2 regions of the Metabacillus sp. GQ13 genome follow, and region 2 is predicted to be linked to the other one. Evidence: a T-box and tRNA genes for the amino acid it is inferred to sense, from the RefSeq annotation. Region 2 holds a T-box; the other holds one or more tRNA genes.
What was found. A T-box is a leader RNA that pairs with one kind of tRNA and senses whether it is charged. The one in region 2 lies ahead of AC6CHR_RS04630 (valine--tRNA ligase), so its partner is inferred to be a tRNA-Val.
Positions count from the first base shown of each region.

Region 1 (15,659 bases), on a different contig from region 2:
GTTATAGCTCAAGAGGAATACTCTGAGGTGTTCACAAAAACGAGCATTGGTTGTATTGCTATTGAAGTGGAAGGGAAAATAATTGATTTTAGAGAGGGTCAGCTAATTAAATAAGCTGGCTCTTTTTTTATGCTCTTTAATAAAAGATGGCATTTCTTGTTAAAAAAAGTGTCGGAAAAACACTAATTTTTATAGTAAGATAGAGGAGGAATGATAATTTAGAAGGTACAGGAAGCGGTGTAACAAAAAAATGAGCACAAATCTATCAAAACAAAAAAGGGAAGGCTTATTGGAGAATATTAATCAAATCAAATCTTTTATTGAAAACAATTCAAATGATGAAAAGGGAAGGCAATTATTAAGCTACTTAGGTGAAATCCAAAAAGATATTAAAGGTAAGAAATATGGACTTGTTTTTGAGGAGCACAAAGAAAGCATAGATAAGATATTGAAAGAAAGTATCCCTGTTATAACTGAAGAAAGAGATTTGTTTATAAATAACGGAGGAGATATGAACTTTTTAATCGAAGGTGATAATCTCGCTAGCTTAGAGATATTAACAAAAACACATAAAGAGAAAATCGACTTAATCTATATTGATCCTCCATATAATACTGGAAATAAAGACTTTATTTATGATGATGAATTTGTTGATAAAACCGACGTGTTTAAGCATAGTAAATGGTTATCATTCATGGAAAAAAGATTAAAATTAGCGAAGAAAGTACTGTCAAAAAACGGTGTAATCTTCATTTCTATTTCAGAAAAGGAACAAGCTCAATTAAAACTTACTTGTGATTCCATTTTTGGAGAATCTAATCTAATTAGTAGTATGATTTGGCAAAGAAAAACTGGGGCATCTGATGCAAACGGGATTGCAACGATAACAGAATATATATTAGTTTATATGAAAAATGCGGAGAATGCAGAACGGGTTTTCTCGAAAAATTATGATTCATATGATATAGATCGCTATCGAGCAACAGATGAATTTTATAATGAACGTGGACCGTATTATCTAGATAATTTAGATAGAGGTACTATACAATACAGCGATAGTATGAACTACCCAATTGAATGTCCTGATGGAACTATTGCTTATCCTAATGGTAGAACGGAGTTTGAAAAAGATGGTTGGTTATGGAAGTGGAGTGAAGAAAAAGTAAAGTGGGCTAGGGATAATAAGTTTATTGAATTTAGACCTTCAAGTAACAAAGCAAATGGATGGGCTGTTTGTTACAAGATTTATCTAAAAGTTGATAACGAAGGTAATCCAATTGATAGAGGCGCTCCTTACAAAAATTTAATCTTAAATATTTTAAATGCAGAAGGCACAAGTGAAATGAATAAAACCTTTGGGAAAAAAGTATTTACTAACCCAAAACCTTCAAAACTAATTAAAACTCTGATAAGCATGATTGAGGATAAGAATATCACGGTATTAGACTTTTTTGCTGGTTCTGGTACAACAGGCCAGGCAGTAATTGAACTTAACAAAGAAGACGGTGGGAATAGGAAGTTTTTACTGGCTACTAATAACGAAAACAATATATGTAGAGAAGTAACTTATGAAAGAAACAAACGTATTATTAATGGCTATAAGTATAAAGGTAAGAAAACTACCACATTGTACGAAAAAAAGCTTACTTTTACCGAACTTAAAAGAAGTGCAACCCTAATAGACGATATTAACAAAATTAAAGAACAAGAAGGAGATAACTACGACGAAATAAAGGCAACAGTAAAAGACGGCTATTTAATGTTAAATGGCAGTAAAAGCTATGAGGGTTATACAGAAGGAATTAGAGCCAGTCTAAAATACTTTAAAGTAGAATTTCTACCTATTTCTGAACGTTTTTATTATGAATACGCCAATGAACTCTTAAATTATATTAGGGAATTAGTTGAATTGGAAAATGCTATTGATTTTACTGAAAACAAAGAAATTGCAATTATTTTAACTGATAGAGAATTAGAAGGATTAATACAAAATAAAGAACTGAGAGAAGAATGTAAAGTAATTTACCTAGGACATGATGTCCTTCCAAACAATGAACAAGAAGCTCTTTTCAACAAGTACAAGATTAAAGTTAATATTATTCCAGATTACTATTATAAAGATAAAAGGGGATAAGAAACGTGGGACTTGCAACATTCCAAATTAAAGCTGTTGGGGAAATAATGGAAAGCATGATAGATTCAAACAAAGAGGTTGTTTTTAAAAGTCCGACTGGTTCGGGGAAAACTATTATGCTTACACACTTTATGAGTGAGTATGGAAAGGGATCTTTCGGTAATATTTTTGTGTGGTTGACTCCTGGAAAGGGTGACCTTGAAGAACAAAGTAAAGAGAAAATGGATAAATATATCCATAACAGCCAAACTAAACTTTTGCCAGACGTTATGGCTGACGGATTTAAGGAGAATGATTCCTGTTTTATAAATTGGGAGAAGCTAACCAAAAAAGGTAATAACGCATTGAAAGAAGGAGAAAAAGCTAACTTTCAAGAGCATATTGTACACGCTCATAATAATGAACTTGAATTTATCATAATTGTGGACGAGTCTCACCAAAATGATACATTGAGAGCGGATGATATAATAACCCTCTTTAATCCAAAAAAGATTATAAGAACTTCAGCAACTCCAAAAGATTATTCAATCGCTACACTTATTGAAGTAAAAGATGAGGACGTAATTGCAGAGGGTCTTATAAAAAAAATGTTAGTAATTAATGAGGACTTTGGTCATTCAGTTGAGGTAGAGAGCCAAGTGAGTTTCCTTCTTGATAAAGCTTTAGATAAACATCATGAATTAAAGTTAGCTTTTGAAGAAAGAAAATCAATAGTCAACCCTTTAATCGTTGTACAACTCCCTAACAATAGTGAAGTCATGCAAGATGAGGTTGAGCGTTATTTAGCAACCAAAGATGTTACCTATGAAAATGGTTTATTAGCAGTTTGGTTGAGTAAGCAAAAACAAAACCTTGAAGAAATCGAAGAAATGGACGCAAAACCCATTGTTGTAATTATAAAACAAGCAATCGCAACTGGCTGGGATTGTCCACGAGCACATATTCTAGTAAAACTTCGAGAAAACACAAGTGAAACATTTGAAATCCAGACTATTGGTAGAATTAGACGAATGCCAGAATTAAAGCACTATGAAAACGACTTACTAGATTCTTGTTATTTATATACCTTCGACGAAAAATTTACAGAAGGTGTTAGATTACATTTTAGAAAAGGTGCGTTAGACGCTATAAAATTATTCTTGAAAAAAGAACATAGGGAAATCACTTTAACCAGTGAGCAAAAATCTGTAATTGGAATATCTAAGGACGCAACTCAATCATTGAAAACAATGTTACTTTATTACCAGAAAGAATATGGAACGTCTACAAAAACAGTAGAAAACAAGACCCGTATGCAGACAAAGGGTTATATCTTCTCTGAAATGATTATTAAGAATACTTTTACAGGTCAAATACATACTTTAACCCTTCAAGAATTTAAAAATCTCGGAAGCGTAGATATGATTGAACCATTAAACACACACAAACATGGACGTGAATATCACAATCGTGTAAGTACATTGGGTGTAAAATTGAGTTTACCTTATGAACAAATGAATACAATTATTCGTCGTTTATTTGATAACAATGTTCGCTTTGAAAATAAGATTTTACGTTTAGATACGAGAGAAGTCTATGCTTTTGTGATTAACAATTTCGAAAAATTAAAAGTAGACTTTCGTTTGGCTATGTCGAGTCCTATATTTCAAACTTCATTTGCTTTACCAGTGATATCAGAGAAAGAATTTCGAATTCCACAAGAAGTTTTATTCACTTATGATTCAAAAAACAAAGTCCAAAGGGAATATGAAAGTAATGTGTATAAGGGGTATCTTTCTTCAGCTGAGGTTCGTTCAGATTCAGAGAAATCTTTTGAGAAGTATTGCAATGAGTCTGATGACATTGATTGGATTTATAAAAACGGGGATAAAGGAAATGAATATTTATCTATTGTCTACCAAGATAATTCGGGAAAACAAAGGTCATTCTATCCAGATTATATTGTTTCAAAAGACGGAGAAATATGGATAATTGAGACTAAAGGTGGATTTAATAGAAGTGGAGAAAGTGAGGATATAGATAAGTTTTCTCCTAAAAAGTTTGAAGTTTTAAAAAGTTATTTGAATAAGCATAACTTAAAGGGTGGGTTTGTAAGAAAAGACAAAAGTAATAATGAATTGTTCATTTGTATAAATACATATAATGACGATATTTCAAGTGATGAATGGCAATTGTTAGAAGACGTTTTGTAAACCTCACAAGGATATATTAAGAATTGGTTGAGAGTCATTCATTGGCTCTCTTCTTTTAAGATGGGAAAAATGAGCTGGCTGACTCAAATGGATGTTGCTGAGAAGCTCTCTGTTGCATTTATCTTTTCTGAGTTGGGTAACTGGTCAATTAATTGCTTCACAGAAAAACCTCAACTAAGCTGTCTTTTAAACTTTAACCACCTTAAAAGATGTTATACTCATCATAAATGACCAAGGAGGTGGGGGAAATTAGCAAGAGCACTGTTTCACTTATTCGAGTTTGGCACTCCAAGAGGGAAGGACATAATTACTTTAATGTTAAAATTGAAGGTCTTAATGTAATGCTTTCAGTTAATGAAAACAAGCAACCAAAGAGTTATTCTCGAATTAAGGAATGGATAGAGTCTGACGAGCCAGAGATAAACCCTATTTTGTTCTCTAATAATGAAGATTAATTATTTAAACAGCTCATTAATTTTGCTTAAAAATGCTCCTCGAAAAGCTCAATTCTAAAAAAATATGCTGGTAAATTGCTTGAGTTACAAAGTTTTACACACGAATAAAAACTTTTTTAAAAAAACTTTTAAAAACCCCTTGCAAATACTTTGAGACCCCTTTATAATAAATCTTGTTCGCTTCACAAGGAAAGTGGTTTTGTAAAGCTGAAGGCTTCAAATCTTGCTTCCATAGCTCAGTAGGTAGAGTACTTCCATGGTAAGGAAGAGGTCACCGGTTCGAGCCCGGTTGGAAGCTTAGACAAAGAGAAAAAAATACTTAAATGGCCCGTTGGTCAAGCGGTTAAGACACCGCCCTTTCACGGCGGTATCACGGGTTCGATTCCCGTACGGGTCACCATATTGGAGGATTAGCTCAGCTGGGAGAGCATCTGCCTTACAAGCAGAGGGTCGGCGGTTCGATCCCGTCATCCTCCACCATTTTTATTGCTAAACATTACACCTAGATTTTGCCGGTGTAGCTCAACTGGTAGAGCAACTGACTTGTAATCAGTAGGTTGGGGGTTCAAGTCCTCTTGCCGGCACTGTTTCACATATATGGAGGGGTAGCGAAGTGGCTAAACGCGGCGGACTGTAAATCCGCTCCTTTGGGTTCGGCAGTTCGAATCTGCCCCCCTCCACCATTTACATAAAAACAATTATGATAAACGATGAAAAATGGTATCCATTTCTCAAATTGTTTATCTTTGATTATGTTTAGAGAGTTATTTGAATAAGTTTTAAAAGCTTGCTAATAATAAGCTTACATAAAAGGTGAAATGCAATCAGTCACTTATAATCTCAATTTATTTAAACATTTTTATTGGGCTATAGCCAAGCGGTAAGGCAACGGACTTTGACTCCGTCATGCGCTGGTTCAAATCCAGCTAGCCCAGCCATTTTTATTTTATTTATTCTCATTTTTTAGAATGATGAATGAGCCATTAGCTCAGTTGGTAGAGCATCTGACTTTTAATCAGAGGGTCGAAGGTTCGAATCCTTCATGGCTCACCTTTTTGCGGAAGTAGTTCAGTGGTAGAACATCACCTTGCCAAGGTGGGGGTCGCGGGTTCGAATCCCGTCTTCCGCTCTTGAAAAAGTAAAAATGTCCTTGGGGCCTTAGCTCAGCTGGGAGAGCGCCTGCCTTGCACGCAGGAGGTCAGCGGTTCGATCCCGCTAGGCTCCACCAATCTATATACATACAAACATAGACTACTGTCTATGTTTTTTTATAGTTTCAAAATATATAAAATCTAGAAATAAGATAGTGAGTCTACATTAGGTTACAAAAGTGTACTGTTGTGAGATTCTATTTATCTAGACATAAGCAAAGCTTCTTAGTTAAACATTCAGTCACACGTTGATTTTTCGGTATTTTGAACTAGTAACTATGATCCAGAATATACTGAATGAAATCTCCTTTGAAATAAAAAAACTTTAAATGTAAATACATATTTCTACCTCTTTGAGTCATCCTTTACATTAGGAAAGATAAGAAGGAGGTTAATATTCAATGAGAAGGAACATATCAATAATTGGTATGCCTATGGATCTTGGACAGACGCGCCGTGGTGTTGATATGGGACCTAGTGCAATAAGGTATGCTGGAGTAATCGAAGAGCTCGAAGCATTGAATATTAAAATTGAAGACCGTGGTGATATTGAAATCGGCCGCCCTGCAATGGAGACATCAAGTGATGGGTTAAGGTATTTAAAAGCGGTTCTGAAGTCCAATCAAAAATTATCCTCTGTTGTAGATAAGATTATTGAGTCCGGGTCATTTCCGTTAGTCCTTGGAGGTGATCATAGTATTGCGATCGGCACACTAGCTGGTGTATCCAAACACTATAACAATTTAGGAGTCATTTGGTATGATGCACATGGTGACCTTAATAATTTGGAGACTTCTCCTAGTGGAAATATCCATGGAATGCCATTAGCCATAAGTATCGGAATCGGTCATAAGGATTTAGTCGAAATTGAAGGGTTTTCTCCTAAGGTTAAACCTGAGAATATCGTCATTATTGGAGCACGCTCCCTTGATGATGGGGAGAAGAAACTAATTAAGGAAAAGGGCATAAAGGTATATACAATGCATGAAATTGACCGACTTAGTATGACTAGGGTCATGGAAGAGACAATAGACTATTTAAGGGAGAAAACGGATGGTGTTCATCTATCTTTAGATCTAGATGGATTAGATCCACAAGATGCTCCAGGGGTAGGGACTCCAGTTATTGGAGGAATAAGCTATCGGGAAAGTCATTTAGCTATGGAAATGCTTGCAGAATCCAAAATAATTACCTCCGCAGAATTTGTTGAGGTTAACCCCATCTTAGATGATAAGAATAAAACAGCAGCAGTTGCAGTTGCATTAATGAGTTCATTATTTGGTGATAAGCTTCTTTAATAAAGAATTTTTTTCTAAAAGTTTGTTCGATATTACAAGGTAATATCGCCCTTTAATCTTTTATTTGAAATTAGGAGCTATTCTAAAAGGAGTGGCTGAATCATTTAACGAAAAGAGTATGTAGACAAGCTAAATGCATATAGATGTACTCGAAGAGCGAAATCAGCCTTAAAGGGCTAATAAAAGCCCTTTATTTCTCGTTTTAATTCTGAAGTTTTAAATAGTTGTAAACTTTTCCCCTAAAGTTCCCCAAAATTTGTTAAAATGTTTTTAACAAACATAACTAGCTGTATTCATCCTCCATTTAATGTAGACAAGGTAAATCAAACTAGATAAAGAACGGTAATAAAAATTTAATTAAAAAAAATGAAACTAAATGAAACCCTTATACGTATATAAAGAGACCCGCAGAGTGCGGAGGTATGGTAAATGGAAACGATAGTAAAGATGCGGATAAAGCAAGTAATGAAAGGCGATCAAAATGCATTTGCTGATATAGTTGAATTATATAAAGATAAAATATATCAATTATGTTATCGAATGCTAGGAAACACCCATGAGGCAGAGGATATAGCTCAAGAGGCTTTTATTCGAGCATATGTTAATATTCACACTTTTGACATGAATAAAAAGTTTTCGACTTGGTTATACCGAATTGCAACGAACTTATCGATTGATCGAATACGTAAAAAAAAGCCTGATTATTACCTTGATGCAGAGGTTGCTGGAACAGAAGGTTTAACTATGTACTCCAAAGTTGCTGCAGATGCTGCATTACCTGAAGATGAGATTGAAACAATGGAACTTCAACATACTATACAAAAAGAAATTTTGAAGCTTCCAGATAAGTATCGAACGGTTATTGTCTTAAAGTATATTGATGAGCTATCATTAATCGAAATAAGTGAGATTCTCGAAATCCCAATTGGTACAGTTAAAACTCGTATTCACAGAGGAAGAGAAGCCCTTAGAAAGCAATTAAGGCATTTATGATGAGGTGAGAAAATATGAGCTGTTCTTCTGAAGTTATTCAGCTTTTGCATAAATATATGGATCATGAATTATCTAGTGATGAAGAGAAAAGGGTTAAAATACATCTTCAAACTTGTGAGGAGTGTTCCAAACGGTTTCATGAGCTCGAAAAAGCTGTTGCATTTGTTCAAAGTACATCACATATTGAAGCACCTAAGGATTTCACCCAAGCTGTTATGAATAGTCTTCCAAAGGAAAAGCGAACTGTCTCATGGAATCGTTGGCTAAAAGGCCATCCTATGCTTGTAGCGGCATCTTTGTTTGTTATCCTTATGACAGGGAGCCTATTTTCTGCGTGGAATGAGGATCAACACTTTAGTGTCTCAAAACAGTCCAATTTAGTTGTAGAGAACAGTAAGGTTACCGTTCCGGAGGGTGAAGTGGTGAAAGGTGATGTAACAGTTAAAAATGGATCGTTAAAGATTGAAGGTACAATTGAAGGTGATGTAACAGTTATCAATGGTGCTTACTTAGCATCAGCAGGGCATGTTACTGGTGAGATTGAGGTAGTAGATGAGATGTTTGAGTGGCTCTGGTTCCACATAAAGTCCCTCTCACAGGATGTAGTAGGGTTCCTCCGCTAACACATAGACAAAAAAGCTACTTTTATAGAAAATGCGTCATACTGCCTTCTATAAACAAGAGGTCATCGTAGTGATGGCCTTTTTACTTTTCGATTTAGAAAGGATATAATAGGATAGTTAATAAATAACCCTTATTTAAGGAATATAAGTGTAGTAAAGTGTAGCTAAATCCACGTGCGTGACTAGGTCAAGGGCGAAATCCTTGCACTTTTCTATCTATAAAAGAGTTTAACTCATGGAGGACGAGAGAATGGGATATGAGGATATACCAATATTGCATTACCTCGGCATAGCTGTTGATATTCTCCTTGTGTGGTATGTCATCTATAAATTGATTATGGTCGCTAGGGGAACCAAAGCTGTACAGCTATTAAAAGGAATTACCGTGATAATTGTAGTCCGAATGTTGAGTTATTATTTAGGATTAAGCACATTGCAGTGGTTAATGGACCAAGCCTTAACATGGGGATTTCTCGCGATAATTATCATTTTCCAACCAGAGCTGCGCAGAGCATTAGAACAGCTAGGTAGAGGTCATTTGTTTTCTCGAGGTGGTGCACTTGGAGAAGAGAATTCCGAGATTACTATTGAGGCTATTATTAAGGCTACTGAGTATATGGCGAAGCGTCGTATTGGTGCTTTAATGTCTATTGAAAAAGAAACAGGAATGAGTGATTACATAGAAACGGGGATACAACTACAGTCTAGGATTTCCTCTGAATTATTAATAAACATCTTTATTCCTAACACCCCACTTCATGACGGGGCAGTGATTCTACAAAAGAATCAAGTAGCAGCTGCCGCTTGCTATTTACCGTTATCAGAAAGTCCCTTTATATCAAAAGAACTTGGTACAAGACATCGAGCTGCAATAGGGGTAAGTGAAGTGACTGATAGTCTAACAATTGTTGTATCTGAAGAGACAGGCAGTATCGCGGTTGCTAGAAATAGCGAACTACATCGGGATTTATCGTCAGATGATTTAAGAGAGATTCTTCAAAAGGAATTAAATGCAACAACTAAAGCTGTTTCCTCAAACCGTTGGCAATGGAGGGGAAAGAAAAATGGATAAGTTGATAGAAAATCGTTGGGTAATGAGAATTATTGCCTTATTTTTAGCGTTGATGCTGTATGTTTCAGTTAATATTGATTCAAGCACTCCAACCAATCAGCCAAAACCTCTGTTCGGTACGTCAACTGCTTCAGACGAGGCAATTGTCACGGATGTGCCAGTGGTTACATATTTTGATCAAGAAAACCTCGTTGTAACAGGTGTTCCTGAAACAGTAAATGTCAATTTGGAGGGTGTAACTAGTTCTTTAAAAAAGGCTAGACAGTTAAAAGACTTTGAAGTTTATGTGGATCTTACAAACTTATCAATTGGGACGCATAGAGTTAAACTTAAGTATAAAAACTTGGCAAATGACCTTAAAGCTAGTATAACACCAGTTACCATTCCGGTGACTATTGAGAAGAAGGAAGCTAAGGACTTTCCAGTGGAGGTCGATTTTCTAAATGAAGATAAGCTTGAGGAAGGTTATACACCAGATCAACCAATTGTGAATCCGAACAGTATTCATGTAACAGCATCAAAGGAAATAATTGATCGAATCGCAAGTGTAAAAGCAACAATTAATCTTGACAATGCAAAAGAAACGGTAAATAAGGAATCGACGATAACTATATATGATGATGAAGGAAACATCCTACCGGTTGAAGTAGAACCATCGGTTGTCGATGTCACTGTACCAATTAAAAGTCCAAGTAAGATTTTGCCTTTTAAAATTATCCGAGAGGGAGAGTTGGAGAAAGGTTTAAGTATCTCAAGCATTGAACCTGATCCAAAGGATATAACTGTATTTGGCCCATTGGACGTTTTGGAGCAGCTCGAATTTATTGACGGAGTAATCGTGGATTTAAGCAAAATTAAGAAGGATACCGTATTAGAGGTCGATATTCCTGTACCAGAAGGGATAAATAAATTAAGTCCAGAAAAGATTAAACTCAATATAGATGTAGATGAACAAGAGGAAAAGTCGTTTAATGATCAGGAAATTAAGGCAGTCGGGCTATCAGAGAATAAACAGCTCGAATTTATTGACCCTGAATCTGGTGTGCTTGATGTGAAGATCTTAGGCGTATCAAGTGTCATAAAGGATATAAAAGCATCTGAAATAGAATTATATGTAAATTTATCAGACCTAAGTGATGGAGAACATGAAGTAGATGTTCAAGTAAATGGACCTCAGAATATTACATGGTCCTTACAACAGGAAAAGGTAAAAGTGAAAATTTCTTCAGCCTCATAAGGCAGAATAGATAAAGGAGCGATACCAATGGGAAAGTATTTTGGTACAGACGGAGTACGAGGAATTGCCAATAGTGAATTAACGCCTGAGTTGGCTTTTAAAATAGGTCGATTCGGTGGGTATGTATTAACAAAGGATACAGATAGACCTAAGGTGATTATTGGTCGGGATACTCGTATATCAGGTCATATGCTTGAAGGTGCACTTGTTGCAGGACTCCTATCAATAGGAGCGGAAGTTATGCGCTTAGGTGTTATCTCAACTCCAGGTGTAGCATATTTAACAAAAGTATTAGGTGCACAAGCAGGCGTTATGATATCAGCTTCACATAATCCAGTCCAAGACAATGGTATCAAATACTTTGGTCCAGACGGTTATAAATTATCTGATGAGCAGGAGCTTGAAATTGAGGAATTAATGGATCGTGAAGAAGATACACTACCTAGACCAGTTGGAGAACAGCTAGGACAAGTTAATGACTACTTCGAAGGCGGACAAAAGTATCTTCAATTTCTGAAACAAACAGTTGATGAAGACTTTACGGGGATTCACGTAGCATTGGATTGTGCACATGGGGCAACCTCTTCACTTGCAACACATTTGTTTGCAGACCTGGATGCAGATGTTTCAACAATGGGTACATCTCCAAACGGACTAAATATCAATGATGGGGTGGGTTCAACACATCCTGAAGCAATGTCAGCGTTCCTAAAGGAGAAAAAGGCTGACATCGGTTTAGCTTTTGATGGGGATGGCGATCGTCTTATTGCAGTTGATGAAAATGGTGAGATTGTTGATGGCGATCAAATCATGTATATATGTGCTAAATTCCTAAAGAGTGAAGGTCGATTGAAAAAGGATACAGTTGTTTCCACAATTATGAGTAATCTTGGCTTTTACAAAGGACTGGAAGAACATGAAATTAATAGTATCCCTACTGCTGTCGGTGACCGTTATGTCGTAGAAGAAATGCGAAGAAATGACTATAACCTCGGTGGAGAACAATCAGGTCATATTATTTTTCTGGATTACAACACGACAGGTGATGGATTGTTAACAGGTTTACAACTTGTGAACATAATGAAGAGTACGGGTAAACCATTATCTGAGCTAGCGAATGAAATGAAGAAATTTCCACAATTACTTATCAATGTGAAAGTGACCGATAAATACCATGTTACTGATAATGAAAAGGTAAAGCAAATCATTCAAGAAGTTGAGCAGGAAATGGACGGTAACGGACGTATTCTAGTTCGACCTTCGGGTACTGAGCCATTAGTTCGAGTTATGGCAGAAGCTCCAACAGAAGAACAATGTCGTGTTTTTGTTGAGCGAATTGTAGGAGTAGTTAAACAAGAAATGGGTATGGAATAAGTATTGAGAGGCGGGGATTCCTCGCTTCTTTTAATAGCACCATGCATTTTATAACATATAATATCGTAAGCAATTCATTATGAATTGTTAGTGATTGGAAAAAAGTGATTGACGAATTATTTTAGTATGAGGTATTATTAAATTTGTGTTTCTACAAAAAATAGAAGGGAGCATCAAAGTAGGTTCATATAAATTAAAGCGCCTGAACTAAGTGGACGAAGATAACTTAGTTGACGAGGATGGAGGTTATCGAAGTTTCGGCGGATGCCTCCCGGTTGATTGGTTACAACCGAAAGTTTTTCCTTAAAAGCAAAGAGGTAACTTTTTGTACAAAGGGAAAAACGTAGCCTTCCAAAATATAAACATGTGTGAGGGGACAGAGAATGTCTCCGAAAAGACTTCCTGTCCCAAAGTTCACACTATGGGAGGAAACTTATAATGTGCGGAATCGTAGGATTTATTGGACAACAAGACTCTAAAGAAATTTTATTAAAAGGGTTAGAAAAATTGGAATACCGTGGATATGACTCTGCTGGGATCGCAGCAATGAATGTTGAAGGTGTTCATATTTTTAAGGAAAAAGGCCGAATAGCGGACCTTCGCCAAATTGTTGATACAAAGGTTGAAGCATCAACTGGTATTGGACATACAAGATGGGCGACACATGGTGTTCCTAGCCAATTAAATGCACACCCACATCAAAGCACAACAAGTAGATTTACCCTTGTGCACAATGGTGTTATTGAAAATTATGTGATGTTAAAAAAAGAATATCTTCAAGATGTTCAATTAATAAGTGATACAGATACAGAAGTAATTGTTCAAGTGATTGAACAATTTGTAAAAAAGGGATTAGAGGTTGAGGAAGCGTTCCGTCAAACGTTATCAGTCTTAAAAGGCTCATATGCTATCGCGCTTTTAGATGAGCAAAATCCTAATATGATTTATGTTGCAAAGAACAAAAGTCCACTTCTAATTGGTTTAGGTGATGGTAGCTTTAACGTTATTGCTTCAGATGCAATGGCTATGTTACAAGTAACTGACCAATACGTAGAGATTATGGACAAAGAAATGGTCTTTGTTGAACGTGAAACGGTAACAATTAAAGATCTACAAGGAAACGTTATTGAACGTGCACCTTATAAAGCTGAGCTTGATGCTAGTGATATTGAAAAGGGCACATATCCTCACTACATGTTGAAAGAAATTGATGAGCAGCCTTTAGTTATGAGAAAAATTGTAAGTAAATACCGTAATGAAAACGGTGGTTTATCAGTTGAGCAGAATATCATTGATGCTGTGAATGCAGCTGATCGCATCTACATCATCGCAGCAGGAACTAGTTACCATGCGGGTCTTGTTGGTAAACAGTTCATTGAAAGTTGGGCTAAGATCCCAGCTGAAGTGCACATTGCAAGTGAATTTTCTTACAATATGCCGTTGCTATCAGCTAAACCACTCTTTATCTTTATCTCACAAAGTGGTGAAACAGCGGATAGTCGTTCAGTACTTGTTCAAATTAAAGAGCAAGGTCATAAAGCACTAACAGTTACAAATGTTCAAGGATCTACACTATCTCGTGAAGCAGATTATACGCTTTTATTACACGCTGGTCCCGAAATTGCGGTAGCCTCTACAAAGGCATATACAGCGCAATTAGCGGTACTATCTATTCTTGCAGCTGTTGCAGCAAATGGAAAAGGGCATTCTTTAGAGTTTGATTTAACGAAAGAACTGGGGATTATTGCAAATGCAATGGAAGTTCTTTGTGATCAAAAAGAAGAAATGGAAGCTATCGCACGTGAATATCTCTCAACAACACGAAACGCATTCTTCATTGGTCGTTCTGTAGACTATTATGTAGGCCTTGAAGGATCTTTAAAACTGAAAGAAATCTCTTATATTCAAGCGGAGGGATTTGCTGGAGGAGAGCTTAAGCACGGTACAATCGCTCTAATCGAAAATGGTACACCGATTATTGCATTAGCTACTCAAGAGCATGTAAACCTAAGCATTCGTGGTAATGTAAAAGAGGTAGTAGCACGTGGAGCGAACCCATGTATTATTTCAATGAAGGGCTTAGAAGAAGATGATGATCGTTTTGTTCTTCCAAGTGTCCACGAGCAACTTTCACCACTAGCAGCAGTTGTTCCATTGCAACTAATCTCATACTATGCCGCACTTCACCGTGGTTGTGACGTTGATAAACCACGTAACCTGGCTAAGAGTGTGACTGTTGAGTAAGAGGAAATAGTAGATTGTTATGTTTGTGTCTCTTCGCAACCAAGTTCTTCCCTATGTAATTCAAGTTCGTACCTGCTGTAATTAAGTTGGTATCTGAACAGGAGAGAAAGTGGGAGCAATTACAACATTTTGTATGCTTATTTTAGAAGGATCGGGAAACGTACCGTTGGTACGTTATCTCGGTTCTTTTTTTGTGTGATGAAAAGGGTGAAAAATCGTGATAGAAAGGTTTGAACAAATAGGGGATAAGTTGTGAATAAAGTGAAAGGAAAAGAGAAGGGAATACTGCTATATCAATAGAATATACACAGATTAGGGATAAGGTTAGTGGAAAAGCATGGGGAAGAGCGAAGAAATGTTAGATATCAACAGGTTATAAACAAGTAAGAAAAAAGGCGTGAAGAAAAGCCTGCAAAAAAGAATGATCAACCGTCTTTTTAACCTTAATCCGTACTCCTACTACGGAAGAACTTAATTACATTTTCACCTTCCTTTCTATTCCAATTTCGGTACGGTTTTTGCCCGAAAGGGTGTTTTTTATGGAAGAACTTGAATTACAGAAAAGAGGTAAGGTTTATGGGTGAGAAAGAGCGTGGAGGCAGGCGGGAGAAGGGATTGAGGGGAATTGAAGAGAAGAAATGGGGAGATACCAACTTAATTACAAAAGGACAGTTTGTAGGATTGAAATAAAGTCGTACCGTTTATAAAAAAGATGTATCGTTTTGAATAAAGTTATACCGGTTGTAAAAAAGTTGAACCGTTTTACCCCTTTGGATTATAGTGATCTAAAGGGGTGTTTTTTATGTCTTAAAGAACTAGAACATCTAAAGTCGAAAAGTGGATTAAAGAAGGTCGTGGCTCTGGAATTGGAGCTGATTATAAGCCA
Region 1 covers NZ_JCAXET010000020.1:76,401-92,059, reverse strand. The annotation lists gene AC6CHR_RS21320 (hypothetical protein) at 1-114, shown strand, start outside; gene AC6CHR_RS21315 (site-specific DNA-methyltransferase) at 290-2,134, shown strand; gene AC6CHR_RS21310 (DEAD/DEAH box helicase) at 2,140-4,326, shown strand; tRNA gene AC6CHR_RS21305 (tRNA-Thr) at 5,007-5,079, shown strand; tRNA gene AC6CHR_RS21300 (tRNA-Glu) at 5,107-5,181, shown strand; tRNA gene AC6CHR_RS21295 (tRNA-Val) at 5,186-5,261, shown strand; tRNA gene AC6CHR_RS21290 (tRNA-Thr) at 5,293-5,365, shown strand; tRNA gene AC6CHR_RS21285 (tRNA-Tyr) at 5,381-5,464, shown strand; tRNA gene AC6CHR_RS21280 (tRNA-Gln) at 5,645-5,719, shown strand; tRNA gene AC6CHR_RS21275 (tRNA-Lys) at 5,759-5,831, shown strand; tRNA gene AC6CHR_RS21270 (tRNA-Gly) at 5,839-5,910, shown strand; tRNA gene AC6CHR_RS21265 (tRNA-Ala) at 5,934-6,009, shown strand; gene rocF (arginase) at 6,334-7,230, shown strand; gene sigW (RNA polymerase sigma factor SigW) at 7,660-8,223, shown strand; gene AC6CHR_RS21250 (zf-HC2 domain-containing protein) at 8,238-8,846, shown strand; gene cdaA (diadenylate cyclase CdaA) at 9,097-9,918, shown strand; gene AC6CHR_RS21240 (CdaR family protein) at 9,911-11,155, shown strand; gene glmM (phosphoglucosamine mutase) at 11,183-12,529, shown strand; gene glmS (glutamine--fructose-6-phosphate transaminase (isomerizing)) at 12,968-14,773, shown strand; partial or broken gene AC6CHR_RS21225 (TnsA endonuclease N-terminal domain-containing protein) at 15,615-15,659, shown strand, end outside.
Region 1: it has a tRNA-Val gene. The T-box ahead of AC6CHR_RS04630 (valine--tRNA ligase) is inferred to sense a tRNA for this amino acid. The anticodon was not compared.

Region 2 (15,659 bases):
AATTTTTCGTTAGTAATAGTGAAATCCTTACCTAAAACCAATAAGTTAGCTTCTCTAATTTCTGCTATCTTAGCTATAACATGAAGTGCTTGATCATTTTCCACTGCCGTTATCGTTGGTACACCATTTTTGATAATTCCTGCCTTTTCATAGGCAATTTCAGCAATAGTTGAACCAAGAATATTCATATGATCATAGCCCACATTCGTAATAATTGATAATACAGGCTCGATTATATTGGTAGAATCTAATCGGCCACCTAAACCTGTTTCTAGTAATAAGTAATCGGGTTTATTATATTTCCCGAAATATAGGTACATCATTGTCGTAATAATCTCAAACTCTGTCGGCCCACCTAGTTCTGTTACTTCAATATTTTCTACCAATGGTTTTACGTCGTTTGCAAGCCTAAGCATTTCTTGATCGGTGATTGGTTGACCATTTACACTAATTCGTTCATTAAATGTTTCGATATAAGGAGATGTAAAACTACCTATCTTATACCCCGCTTCCGTTAACATATGTAGTAAATATGAAATCGTCGAGCCCTTCCCATTTGTTCCTGCTACATGAATGATGGGTATCTCCTTTTCTGGATGATCTAATTTCTCTAGGAGCCATTCCATTCTTTTTAAGCCTGGTTTTACTCCGAATTTCAAACGGCCATGTATCCACTCTAGAGCTTCGCTATAATCAGTAAACATTAGTACCCTCCTCAAAAATAGTGAAAAAGCTCGGATGTCTTAACGCACCACCCGAGCTAAATCAATTATCCTCTTAGTTCTGTAATTCTTGCCAATACAATGTCTCGTTTTTCACGATAGTCGTTCTCTTTTGCCTTCTCTTCTTCAATTACCTTTTCAGGCGCCTTCTTCAAGAAGCCTTCATTCCCTAATTTCTTTTGTACACGTTCTACTTCTTTGTCAAGCTTTTCACGTTCTTTTTCAAGGCGTTTGATTTCTTCTTCAATATTTATTAAGCCGTCAAGTGGTAAGATGATTTCGGCTCCAGTTACAACAGCCGTCATTGATTTCTCTTGAGACGCAAGATCTGTAGCAATTGTTAATGTGCTTGTGTTACAAAATCGTTCTATATATGCACGATTCGTATCGAGCTGCTGGAGAATTTCTTGGTCTTTTGCCTTTATTTGCATGTGAATTTGTTTGCTCATAGGCGTATTTACTTCAGCACGTATATTCCGTACAGCCCGAATGACTTCAACTAACAATTTCATGTCAGCAGCTGCTTTACTATCTGTAAATTCTTTATTAACTGTTGGCCATGCTGCTACAGTTATTGACTCTCCTTGATGTGGTAGTGATTGCCAAATTTCTTCTGTGATAAACGGCATAAATGGATGTAGTAATCTCATCGTGTTATCAAGTACATAGGCGAGAATTGAACGAGTTGTCTTTTTGGCTGCCTCATCTTCACCGTATAAAGGAAGTTTCGCCATTTCAATATACCAATCACAAAAATCGTCCCATATGAAGTTGTAAAGTAATCTCCCAATCTCACCAAACTCATATTTATCTGCAAGTTTTGTTACCTGTTCAATCGTTTCATTTAAACGTGTTAAAATCCATTTATCCGCTACCGACTTTTCACCAGTTAAATCAATTTCATCGAATGTCAATCCATCCATATTCATTAATGCAAAACGAGAAGCATTCCAAATTTTGTTTGCGAAGTTCCATGTTGATTCTACCTTTTCATAGCTAAATCGTAAATCTTGACCTGGAGAGCTACCTGTTGACAAGAAGAATCGCAATGAATCTGCTCCATATTGATCAATGACTTCCATTGGATCTACACCATTGCCTAACGACTTACTCATTTTACGGCCTTGCTCATCACGTACTAACCCATGAATTAATACATCTTTAAATGGTCGTTCCTCCGTGAATTCAAGGCCTTGGAAAATCATTCTAGAAACCCAAAAGAAAATGATATCATACCCAGTTACTAATACATCCGTTGGGTAGTACCGCTTGAAATCAGCTGATTCCTTATCTGGCCACCCCATTGTCGAAAACGGCCACAACGCTGAGCTAAACCATGTATCAAGAACATCGTTATCCTGTTCCCAATTTTCACTATCTGCTGGAGGTTCTTGATTTACATATACCTCTCCAGTTTCTTTATGATACCAAGCTGGGATTCGGTGTCCCCACCAAAGTTGACGAGAAATACACCAATCGCGAATATTTTCCATCCAGCGAAGATATGTTTTCTCAAAACGATCGGGAACAAAATTTACTTTCTCTTCGTCTTGTTGAAGCTTGATTGCTTCATCTGCTAACGGCTGCATTTTAACAAACCATTGTGTTGAAAGATAAGGCTCAACAACTGCACCACTTCGCTCACTATGTCCAACAGAATGTAAATGCTCTTCAATTTTGAACAAAGTGCCTTGTTCTTGGAGATCCTTAACAATTTTCTTTCGGCAGTCAAAACGATCTAGTCCATTATAGATGCCAGCCTTTTCATTCATTGTGCCATCTTCATTCATAACTAGAATTCGCTCTAGGTTATGTCGGTTACCAATTTCAAAGTCATTTGGGTCGTGGGCAGGTGTAATTTTTACTGCTCCTGAACCAAATTCCATCTCAACATAATCATCACCAACGATTGGTATTTCTCGACCAACTATTGGCAACACTACATTTTTACCAATTAAATGTTTGTACCTTTCATCCTCAGGGTGTACGGCTACCGCTGTATCACCTAGCATTGTCTCAGGACGTGTTGTCGCAATTTCTATTGAGCCAGAACCGTCTGCCAACGGATAACTCATATGGTAGAAAGCACCTTGAACATCTTTATAGATAACCTCAATATCCGAGAGTGCTGTTTTCGTTTGTGGATCCCAATTTATAATATATTCTCCACGGTATATAAGATCCTTCTTGTAAAGCGTCACAAATACTTCACGGACTGCCTTAGATAATCCATCATCAAGCGTAAATCGCTCCCTTGAATAATCTAAACCGAGACCAACCTTGGACCATTGTTCTCGAATATGGCTAGCATATTCTTCCTTCCACTTCCAAGTTTCTTCAACAAATATTTCACGCCCTAAATCATAGCGAGATTTACCCTCTTCACGTAGCTTTGCTTCTACTTTTGCTTGAGTAGCGATTCCTGCATGATCCATTCCTGGAAGCCATAGGACATCGTAGCCTTGCATTCTTTTCATACGTGTAACAATGTCTTGTAATGTTGTATCCCAAGCATGACCTAGATGAAGCTTACCTGTTACGTTTGGAGGGGGGATAACCATTGTATATGGCTTTTTTGTTTCATCACCTGTTGCCTCAAAATATTTCCCGTCTACCCAAAAAGAATAACGATTTTCTTCAATGGACTTGGGATCATACTTAGTCGGTAATTCATGTTGGTTCTCTTGATTGCTCATACTTGCTTCCTCCTTAAGATAAATGCAAACTGACACTTTTCTTCTTCAAAATAAAAACTCCTCTCATCCACTAAAAGGACGAAAGGAGAATAATTTTCGCGGTACCACCTTTTTTCATAGACAAATAAAAAGTCAAACAACTCTTGCTACATCATCTAAATAGCCACGTATAACTCCCATTTAACGGAAACGCTACTCTGACTATTTAACATACCAAGAACTGACTTCAGGGATGAAACTCACTCCCTCTTGCCTATGCACTCAAGAATTAATAACGGTTTGCACCGGCTTCTCCTACTATACTTCAAAGAAGCAACTCCTGGGCGACCTTCCAATGTATCTACTTAAGAAGTCTTACAGCTATTGACTTCTCTCTCTGTAAAGAGATAACAAAGTACTCTTCCCATTCAACGTTTATCTGTTATGTAATTAATCTCTTTTATATTACTAAAAAAAACTCTTTTTCGCCATTATTTTCGCCATTTTTCTATTTTTTCATACTGGCACCCATCATGATTGTTTTGCATACCTTATCTTACCTCATATATCTAATGAAATGGATCGATCAATAAGATTTTTTAAATGTCAAAGCGTTACTCATATTTTATTTTTACTTAGCTTAAAAAGATTGGAGCTATTTATAAAAAGTTGTTGCACATAACGATTGATCATTTGGTTTAAAAAATGAGTGACTAAAATAATGAAAAATAAGGAGGGGTTGTACCATGAAGAAACGGTTTAATCCTTATACACTTCCGCCCTGGGTAAGGCAAATTCGTGAGGTAGGAATTCAAATCATTGTCCCTTTAACAATCTTTCAGGGGATTCGAACAGTTTTCTTTCCAACATCCTTTGACGTTTTATTGTTAGCATTGTTAATTCTATTAGCAATTGCTTTTCGGTACGATATGATTTAGAAAAGCGCAAGACGCCCGACTATCGGTGAAAAGCATAAGACGAGCCGGCTGGAAGGGTGATCTTTAACCTTCTTGACGGATTGGCTTATGCCTCGAGCCGATGGCGTCTGGAGCTTGACACTAAAACTTAGTAGAAAAATGTTATACTCTTAAAGAAACGTGGTCTAACATATCAACAAATAACTTATTCTGATGGTGATTCAGATTGAGCCTTCTTTTTTTCCTCAATTTCTGATACCTTCAAAACCATATATTCAACGTTTTTAAAATGCCAATAAGCCTTTATTAGTTGGTTATTTCTTTCAAGCTCAGTCTGTTTGTTTTTACTTTCTACATAGCTTCTAATAATTCGACAAATTCGTTGAGGATAGGCTAAATAGCTGATAAATAAAAGCATCTCTTCTTTCGTATACGGATATCCACTTTGATACGTATAAAACCAGTTTACACAGTCACTAAACTGTGTTGGGTATGTTTGGGCTAATCGATTCATGAAGATCAGGAAATCATCTATTGGTGCAGCATATTTAGCTTGTTCAAAATTGGTTAGGTAGCCCGTTCCTTTTTCATCATATAAAAAATGATAGGCAGAAACTTTCCCATGATTTAAAACAATTCTCGTATTCTCTTTCTCCTCCATTGCCTCAGACCATTCCTTCAGTTTCTTAATGGAGAAATCAATAGCACGACTCACCTCAATATAATAAGTAACAGCTTGTAATTCAAAAGGAGATAAATATAGTTTCTGTTCACAATGATCTACAAAGGTTTCATACATCAGCTTTGTCTCTTCCCAACGTTTTGATAATACTTCATAATGATTCATTGCTTCATTGCCAGTTATTTTAATTTCTTTTTCCGTACGACTATGCAATTTTGCTATTTCTTTGAATAAATATTGGTGACGTTCATCCAGCTCTTCGTTTGTTTCATTTGGTAACCAAGGCATCACATAATAAAAATCACGGTTATGTTGTGAAAAATATTGTTGATATCTGTTTTTAAGGATTGGTACATAACTTGAAAAACGCAGCTGATTAATCATCGTTAAGAAATCAGCAAAGCCAGGATTATAAGAGGTTGGGAGCCTTTTTACAACATAGGTACCAGTATCTGCTCGGACTTTAATTGCCTTTCGACTTATTGCTTCTGTGTACTCTGGAATAATATCATAATGCTTTAATAAAGGTTTTATATCCTCCACCTGTATCGCCAATTTAAGAAACACCTCGTATCTTTGGTAAGACATTTTTTAAATAACAACAATTAGAAAATACCCTTAAAAAAACAGCTGAAGGAAAGGACCCTCCGCTGTCATTAAATCGTCAAATTACTTGCTTGTTGAATAAGCAGGAATATACAGAATTTGCCCTTCAAATACATCTTGATCTGCCCTAAATTCATTTACGCGCAATAGTTGTTGAACGGTAATATCATATCGTTCGCAGATTTTTTCGGCAGTATCTCCTTGTTGAACAATACACATTTTCAGTCTAGTAAAATCCTCGTCATCATCTCGTGCAAAAAGGCTAGTAAGGTAATGTGAATCCTTTGGATCGCTTTCTTCTCTTTCATTTTCTACTTTCTCTACCTTTACAGGATCCTCATTATCTTCATTTTCCTCTGTTTTGGAGAAGAAAGAGTATTGAACTTCCCTCGTTTTTTCTAGTGCATTATCTAGTTCTTGTTCTTTCCGTACTTCAACTATAAATGGGTCATATGCTTTTTCATTTTCAGATCCTTTGTCTTCTAATTCATTAGAATCAATAACCTCATTATTTACCTCTTCTAAAATGGTATCCTCTGATGCATCGTTAATTTCTTCTTTTCTTACCTCTTCAACTTGTATTCGTTCCTCTTCTATTTCAGTTTCGGTAGCAACTTCCTCCGCAATCTCTACATTAGGTGAAGGTATTTCAACTGCAGTTTTAACTTCATTCTCTATTTCCTTCTCAGGGATATTTTCAATTTCATTTCCTTCTAATCTTTCCTCACTAGTTTCTACTCTGTCGTAACCATCATAAAATGAAGAGAATGGTTGTACTTGATGCGGCTGGATGTCAGTAAAAAGTTCACTTTCATTTTCAATCGGATCTTGCTGTGAAGTTCGATAAAGTGGTTCAAGTTCTTCAACTACTTCTTCCTCTGCCTCATTATCACGTTGTGGGATTTGGACTTCTTCATTGGAAATACCGCTAATAGATAAATCAGCAACTAATTTTAAACATTTTAATTCAGGAAGTTCATAATCAAATGATTCGATTGACACATATACTTCCTCTAAGTTTTCAATTCGATTATTCGGAATCGTTATATCTACTGGAAAACGATGATGGAGAATACTAACACCATCTTCACTTGTACTAACCTCGTTAATATACCGCACATTTGCATATTCATATCTTTCTTCGACATTTGCGTCTTTATCTATTTTGTATTCACCCGTAAGTTGAAGTGCTCCGCGAATTGAAATGTACTGGTCATGCTCATGAATGGAGATATCAGGATCTAGAGCAATTGAAATAAGCTCAGCTACTTCCTGTCCCCTTTGAAACCATACCGACTCTTCTACAGAAAAACGTAGTTGTTGTTGTTCCTGTGACAAAAATAATTCCTCCCCTCAAATAGCCTAACAAAATTACTATGACATTACAGATGTATGTTAGAAGGGAGTAATATATGATCAATTAACAACTTTTTTTAAAAGATTAATCAAGGAAAGAGGTTTTAATTAGATTTAAATCATCTATTTCCAAAAAAAAGCCTAACATATTTTATGTTAGGCTTTTTTTGTACTATCAGGATATCTATGTAACTTTGTACTAAGTCTTAGTGTCTTGCTCCAGAGGCGTTCTACTTGAGGCAAAAGCCAATCCGTCAAGAAGGTTAAAGAGCACCTTCCTGTCAGCTCGTTTTTTGCTTTTCGGCGATAAGCGGATGCCTTGCGCTTGTTTGTTTATTTTAACTTCGAAAATGACTTTCTAGCAGCTTCAATTGTATGATCAATATCTGTTTCAGAATGCACTGTTGAAAGAAACATGCCTTCAAATTGTGAAGGTGGTAGGAAAACACCTTCGTTTGCCATACTTCTATAGTAACGAGCAAAATAATCTAAATTAGCTGTTTTTGCTTGATCATAATTTGTAACTGGTCCATTGGTAAAAAAGAATCCAATCATTGACCCCGCACGGTTAATCGTATGAGGAATCTCGTATTCATTTGCAGCCTGTGACAAACCTATCTCTAATCGATCTGCCTTACGCTTAAAGTCATTATATGACTCTCTAGTTAAAAGCTTTAATGTTTCATAACCAGCTGTCATTGCAAGGGGATTTCCCGATAAAGTACCCGCCTGATAAATTGGTCCGCTTGGTGCAATTTGTTGCATAATTTCTGCCTTACCACCATAGGCCCCTACAGGTAAACCACCGCCAATCACCTTTCCTAAGCATGTTAGGTCTGGTGTTACACCAAAGTAGTCTTGAGCACAACCATAGTCAACACGGAAGCCTGTCATAACTTCATCAAAAATAAGAAGTGTTCCGTATTGTTTTGTTACTTCACGTAAGCCCTCTAAAAATCCTGGCTGTGGTGGAACTACTCCCATATTACCGGCAACTGGTTCAACAATAACACCTGCAATATCCTTACCATATTGTTCGAAAGCAACTCGAATGCTGTCGAGATCATTATATGGAACAGTAATCGTATTTTTAGCAACACCTTCGGGAACTCCAGGACTATCAGGTAAACCTAATGTCGCAACACCAGAACCTGCCTTTATTAATAAAGAATCTCCATGTCCATGGTAGCAACCTTCAAATTTAATGATTTTATCGCGACCTGTATAGCCTCGAGCTAAACGTAATGCACTCATTGTTGCTTCTGTACCTGAACTAACCATTCGAACAACTTCAATTGATGGGACACGCTCAATTACTAGACTAGCCAACTCATTTTCAATTAAGGTAGGTGCTCCAAAACTTGTTCCAGATTCAACAACCTTTTTAATAGCCTCTACAACTGTATCATGTGAATGTCCATGAATAAGCGGCCCCCAGGATAACACATAATCAATATATTCATTGCCATCAATATCGACTATCTTTGATCCCTTTCCGTGATCCATAAAAATTGGTTTCATACCAACAGACTTAAAGGCACGGACAGGACTATTAACTCCTCCAGGCATTAACTGTAATGCTTTTTGAAATGCTTCTTCACTTTTAACATAGCTTCTCATTTGTTTGCCCCTTTCTAAAACATGTACTGAACAAAAGGTTTATTTATTCGTGTTTTCTTCATGTAACCAGCGAGCAACATCTTTTGCAAAGTACGTAATAATTAAGTCGACTCCAGCACGCTTCATTCCAACTAACATTTCCATAACAATTGCTTTTTCGTCGACCCAACCATTTTGAGCAGCTGCTTTAACCATCGCATATTCACCACTAACATTGTAAGCAACAACCGGAACATTGAAGTTATTTTTCACATCACGAATGATATCTAAATATGATAGGGCTGGCTTCACAATTAAGAAGTCAGCTCCTTCTTCAATATCCGATTGTGCTTCTCTTAATGCTTCCTCACGGTTAGCTGGATCCATTTGATAGGTTTTACGATCTCCAAATTGTGGTGTGCTCTGTGCAGCATCACGGAATGGTCCATAAAAAGCACTTGAGTATTTAACTGCATACGACATAATAGGAATATTTTCAAAGCCTGCTTCGTCCAAGCCATGTCGAATAGCAGCAACAAAGCCATCCATCATATTTGAAGGGGCGATAATATCAGCTCCAGCTTTTACTTGACTTACAGCAGTTTGCGCTAATAATTCAAGAGATTGATCATTTAATACTTTACCATTTTCAATAATTCCACAATGTCCATGATCTGTAAATTCACAAAGGCAGGTATCTGCAACAACAAGTAAGTCTGGATACACCTTTTTCACTTGTCTTGTAGCTAGTTGAACGATCCCGTGATCATGATAAGCCTGTGTTCCTACTTCGTCTTTATGATTCTCGTCTGGAACCCCAAATAAGATGATAGATTTGATCCCTAGAGATACCACCTCATCTATTTCTTCATTTAATAAATCTAATGATAACTGATAAACTCCTGGCATTGAAGAGACTTCATTTCTTTTCTTTTCTCCTTCAACGACAAATATCGGATAAATAAAATCTTCTACTCTAAGATGATTTTCACGTAACATCTCTCTCATATTCGCGCTACTTCGTAAGCGACGATGTCTTGCAAATTGGATATCCATTACAAAATCCTCCTTATTTCTGTTCAAGATTAACCATTAGATTTACCATATCTTCAATTGTATAAGTAGCAGGCATAATTCCCTTGTAGCCATACTCCAACAATGTATTGTTTGTGATGGGACCAATACAAATAAAAGAAACATCTTTTAACTGGGTATGCAACTCGTCCTGCTTTAATACACTCATAAAGCTATCAACAGTTGAAGAGCTTGTGAACGTGATATAGTCAACTTCCTCATTTATCACATAGTTCCTTAGCTTTTCAGTCTCTTTCATATTATGTATCGTTTCATATACAACGAGGTCTTTTATATGAAAACCATTTTGTTTTAAACTTGCTACCAGTTTGGGCCTTGCAAGGTTACCACGTACCACTAATATACGTGAGTTGATTGGAAGATTATCAGTTATACTTTCTGCTAACTTTTCAGCGATATACTCCTCAGGAATGACTGAAACAGATAGTCCTAGCGCTTCCATTTGTTTACTAGTCTTTCGACCAACGGATGCTGCCACTAAATGGTTTAAATTGGAATATAGGATATTCCATTTGTCTAAATAGTCTTTAAAAAATGAGACACCATTAGTACTAGTAAATACAATACAGTCATATTCATTAAGGCTTTCAAGTGTCCTTTTTATTTCCTGTTCGTTGCTATCATTTGCTTTTATTTCTATAAGAGGAGCAGTCAACGCTACTCCACCAGCTGCTTCAATTTGGTCAATAAACGCCCTTACTTGCGGTTTAGCCCGTGTTATTAAAATTCGCTTTCCTTGTAAAGGACTATTTACTTTAGCCATTATTTATCAAGCTCTGCTTTCACTCGGTCTATTAATGCTTTTGCTCCTTGCTCAGTTAGTGTAGCTGAAACACCTTCACCTAATTGTTTTGGATCTGTCCCATGTAATTGTTGTTTATACACTTCTTTACCATCTGGAGAAGCAATTAAACCTGTAAATGTAATCTCTTTCTGTTCATTAACTGTTGCAAAACCTGCAATAGGAACTTGGCAGCCACCCTCCATTTTCGTTAGGAAGGTCCTCTCTGCTTCAATAGCCAAATAAGTTGTTTCATCTGTAAACTTGGCTAATAAATCGAGTAACTCCTGATCATTTTCGCGACATTCAATTGCTAATGCTCCTTGGCCAACCGCTGGTAAACACACTTCTGGTTCTAGGAATTCAGTAACAACTTCCTTACTCCATCCCATCCTCGATAAGCCTGCAGCTGCTAAAATAATCGCATCGTAGTCTTCTGTCTTAAGTTTTTCAAGTCGTGAATCGATATTACCTCTGATCCATTTGATTTCTATGTCTGGTCTTTCAATTAATAGCTGTGCACTTCTTCTAAGGCTGCTAGTTCCAATAATTGACCCTTTTGGGAGCTCAGCTAGCTTTTTATGGTCCTTTGATATTAATACATCTCGAAAATCCTCACGTTTCGGAACACAACCAATTGTAAGGCCTTCTGGAAGCACTCCTGGCATATCCTTCATACTATGTACAGCCATATCTATTTCACCATCGATCATCGCCTGTTCTATTTCCTTAACAAATAATCCTTTTCCACCTACCTTGGATAAAGTTACATCTAAGATACGATCACCTTTCGTAACAATTTCTTTGACTTCAAATTCATACGGTAATCCAAAACCTTTTAATTGATCAATGACCCAATTTGTCTGCGTGAGTGCCAGCTTACTTCGTCTTGAACCTACAATAATTTTCCGCATAATATTCTCCTTTTTTATGAATCCCAAAAATGAAATCTAGATAAACTTCCAAACAAGAAAAAGTTGATTAACAATACAAGGAAAGACGCAATATTTAATAATGCCACTGATTTCCCTTGTAATTCTCTAACAAGCCTTGTATATAAATAAAAACTATATGTGATCATAACTAACACTGACCCTATTACTTTTGCATCTAACCAATAAAATTTATCAACTTTTATATAGGCCCAAATACTCCCGAGAATGAGACTTAATAACAGCATAGGCACACCAATGACATTTAACACATACGACATATGTTCAAGTTTCGATAGATCTTCTAGACGTAGAAGACGTTTTCCCCACTTCTTTTTTTTCAACAAATTATATTGTAGTAAATAGAGAATTGAAAATACAAAAGAAAGCGAGAAGGCACCATATGAAAGTATTGCCATCGTTATATGAATCAATAACAATTCCGAAACTAATTGACTCGATACAGCTGCAGACTGGTATTGCGCAGGCGCAAACGTATGTAGTGCCATCATGATAAAACCAATCACATTTGTGAAAAAGATAATGAACTCAGCTTTTAAAAGTTTATTTAAAACAACTGATAAAGTAACCAATACCCATGTATAGAAATATAAACCTTCAAATACATTTAATACAGGGAACCTTCCCATTTCAAACATACGTGCAAATAAAAAAATTGTTTGCAAAAGCCAAACAATAGAAAGTAACCAGAAGGCAGCTTGTTTCGCCTTCCGGTTATGATTAAGAAAATCTATGAAATATAAAAGGACACATAAAGCATAAAGGATAATCGTTAATTCATTAATTCTTGTTAAACTCATGTCCATATAGAAAAGTTCCTCTCACTTACGATTGAAGTGAAACACGTTGTTCCGCAATATGTTCTGTCGGAAGTGATTGCTGCCCCGCTCTCTCATTAATCACTTGATCGTCCACAGCTTCTTCAATATTAAATATTTTCTTGAACAATTCTAAAGATTCTTGAGCATTTGGTTCAGCTGACAGTTCCTTCACTTTTACAATCGGATCTTTAAGCAACTGATTTATGATGCTTTTCGTATGCTTGTTTAGCACTTTTTTCTCTCGATCTGTTAAATTCGGCATCTTCCGTTCAATACTTTGCATAGTTTCAGCTTGAACAGTTAATGCCTTTTGACGAAGTGCTGAGATTACTGGTACAACCCCTAGCGTGTTAACCCATTGCTTAAATTGAACAATTTCTAACTCTATCATAAGCTCAATTTGCTCAGCTGCAACCTTACGTTCCTGCAAATTCGCTTCAACAATGCCTTGTAAGTCATCAATATCATATAGAAATACACTTTCTAACTCAGCTAGCTTAGGATCAAGATCTCGAGGAACAGCAATATCAACCATAAATAATGGACGACCTTTTCTCATTTTTTCAACATGTATCATCATTTCCTTTGTTATAACAAGGTCCTTAGCTCCAGTTGAACTAATAAGAATATCTGCTTCAACCAACCCACATTGAAGTTCATTTAGGTCTTTAGCTGTACCGTCAAAACGATTGGCAAGCTCTTCTGCCTTTTGTAGAGTTCTATTCATTACAGTCACTCTGCCGACACCACTACCATGCAGGTTTTTCGCAGCTAGCTCGCCCATTTTTCCCGCGCCTAAAATGAGGACATGTTTGGTTCTTAAGTCACCAAAAATTTTCTTAGCTAATTCAACTGCAGCATAACTAACTGATACAGCATTTGCTCCAATGTCAGTTTCTGAGTGTGAACGTTTAGCTAGTGTGATAACTTGCTTAAATAATTGGTTAAAAATTGTTCCGACTGTTTGATTTTCTTGAGCCAATAAGAAGCTCGTTCGAACCTGTCCTAGTATTTGTGTTTCCCCAAGTATCATCGAGTCCAATCCGCTTGCAACTCGATAAAGATGTTCTAGGGCACCATCCTGTTCTAAGATTGATAAATACGGTGAAATTTCATCTTTATCTAACCCGAACCAATCTGCTAAAAACGCTTTTATATAGTAACGTCCTGTGTGAATTTGATCAACAACTGCATAAATCTCCGTCCGATTACATGTGGAAACAATCACGTTTTCTAGGACGCTTTTTTTAGTTTTCAACTGTTTCATCGCTTCAAAAAGCTCATCAGGTTGGAACGTAAGCTTTTCGCGAATTTCAACAGGGGCAGTTTTATAATTTAAGCCGACTACAATTATATACATGTTCCCTTTACACCCCCAAATGCAAAGATCTCTTTAATTTTAGTATATCATCAAAACCTTATATTCTCTTCTATAAAATGTGAACAGAATACGAAACTCTATGGTATGATAAGTACGATTATTTTTTCTTAAGTATATGTCCATTTAACTACTATTATTCTACACGTTTAGACACGATTACTATTCTCTCAGTACAATACCAAAAAATAAGATGTTAATCAAGTTATTGGTTTAGCTATGTTCTTTGATTTCTTTCTCATTCTAATATTAAATATTAGGTAGTGCATGCTTAGACTGAGTACTTAAAAGAATTTCCATTTAGACCTACATAACACTAGTTAATCAGATTTTTTATTTATTTTACTGCGTACACGCTCACTAACTACATAGTAATATAGCACCTAATGATTAAGCGAAATACGAGTAATATGTATTTGGTTTTCACTATAGCAATTGAACTATTTTAAAAGAAATGCCAAAGTATTTAGCAATTAGGCACACGAAAGGCTATATTTTGTTTTTTACGGCAACAAACAATCTTCGCGATTTCAATAAGATAAAGAGGTGTACAATGAAACGAATATCTTTATTACCTGGAATTATTCTTCTAGGTATCGGTTTTTTTTATTTTACCCGAAATTTAAATATACATTTATTCGAATATCAAAATAGTTGGCAATTTTTACTTATTTTATTAGGTGCTGCCTATTTGATTAGTGGACATTTTGAAAAGGATAATACAGCTATTCTACCAGGAACTATATTGGTAGGTATAGGACTACACTTTATCTTTCATGTAAAAGTCACCTCTTGGCCGGATCACCCAGCTTCGTTTCTCTTTATATTAGCACTAGGAATGATACTTACTGCGGTTAAAACGAAATCTGGTTACTTCCAGGGGATTTTACTTTTAGCAATTGGATTATTTCTTCACTTTTTCCAATCAATCTTTCAATCCTTACCAATAAATGAGAGCCGAATACAACTTATAAAAACTTATTGGCCAATAGGAGTAATTTTAATAGGAGGGTATTTACTATTTATTAAACGAAAAAAATAGAAGAATGATAATCTTCCAAAAAAATATACTAATTTAGATATTCATAACCTTTGAACTAGAAAAAACCGCCCAAGATTTTAAACCAAAATCTTGGGCGGTTTTTTTTATGAGGTATAATCTTGAATGAGTTTCCAAGCTTCATCTTTACCTTGACCTGTTTCCGATGAAAATAATACCAACGAATCTGTCTTTACCATGTCTAATGATTCTTTAATAACCTTAATATGTTTTTGCCATTTGCCTTTTGGAATCTTATCAGCTTTTGTCGCTACTACGATCGTAGGTATTTCATAATGCTTCAAAAATCCGTACATAATGACATCATCTTTTGATGGTGGATGTCGAAGATCTACTAACAATACGACGGCACGAAGTTGTTCTCGTGTCGTAATATAGGTTTCAATCATTTTACCCCAAGCTTCACGCTCTGATTTACTTACCTTTGCATAGCCATAACCTGGAACATCAACAAAGTGCAACACTTCATTTATAATATAAAAATTTAACGTCTGTGTTTTACCAGGCTTAGATGATGTTCTTGCTAAGTTTTTCCGGTTAAGCAATTTATTAATAAATGATGACTTTCCAACATTTGAACGGCCAGCCAAAGCAATTTCTGGAAGATCTACTGCTGGATATTGATCTGGCTTCACAGCACTTATAACGATTTCGGAACTAGTTACTTTCATTGTTTCTCCTCTGCTAGTGCATGTTTTAGTACTTCGTCAAGATGTGACACAAGCATAAAGGTCAAATCACTACGAACACTTTCTGGAATGTCATCTAAATCCTTTTCATTTTCCTTAGGTGCAATAATTGTTGTCAAACCAGCACGGTGAGCACTTAATGTTTTTTCCTTTAATCCACCGATAGGAAGGACTCTACCACGTAACGTTATTTCCCCTGTCATGCCTACTTCTTTACGGACTGGTTTTCCTGTTAATGCTGAAATTAGCGCTGTTGCCATTGTTATTCCAGCTGAAGGACCATCTTTTGGCACAGCACCTTCTGGGACATGAATATGAATGTCAG
Region 2 covers NZ_JCAXET010000003.1:142,521-158,179, forward strand. The annotation lists gene AC6CHR_RS04625 (bifunctional folylpolyglutamate synthase/dihydrofolate synthase) at 1-704, opposite strand, end outside; gene AC6CHR_RS04630 (valine--tRNA ligase) at 770-3,418, opposite strand; T-box leader at 3,490-3,838, opposite strand; gene AC6CHR_RS04635 (YszA family small membrane protein) at 4,144-4,335, shown strand; gene ysxE (spore coat protein YsxE) at 4,520-5,551, opposite strand; gene spoVID (stage VI sporulation protein D) at 5,666-6,940, opposite strand; gene hemL (glutamate-1-semialdehyde 2,1-aminomutase) at 7,292-8,578, opposite strand; gene hemB (porphobilinogen synthase) at 8,618-9,613, opposite strand; gene AC6CHR_RS04660 (uroporphyrinogen-III synthase) at 9,627-10,415, opposite strand; gene hemC (hydroxymethylbilane synthase) at 10,415-11,347, opposite strand; gene AC6CHR_RS04670 (cytochrome C assembly family protein) at 11,362-12,192, opposite strand; gene hemA (glutamyl-tRNA reductase) at 12,212-13,567, opposite strand; gene AC6CHR_RS04680 (LiaF transmembrane domain-containing protein) at 14,139-14,627, shown strand; gene yihA (ribosome biogenesis GTP-binding protein YihA/YsxC) at 14,732-15,316, opposite strand; gene lon (endopeptidase La) at 15,313-15,659, opposite strand, start outside.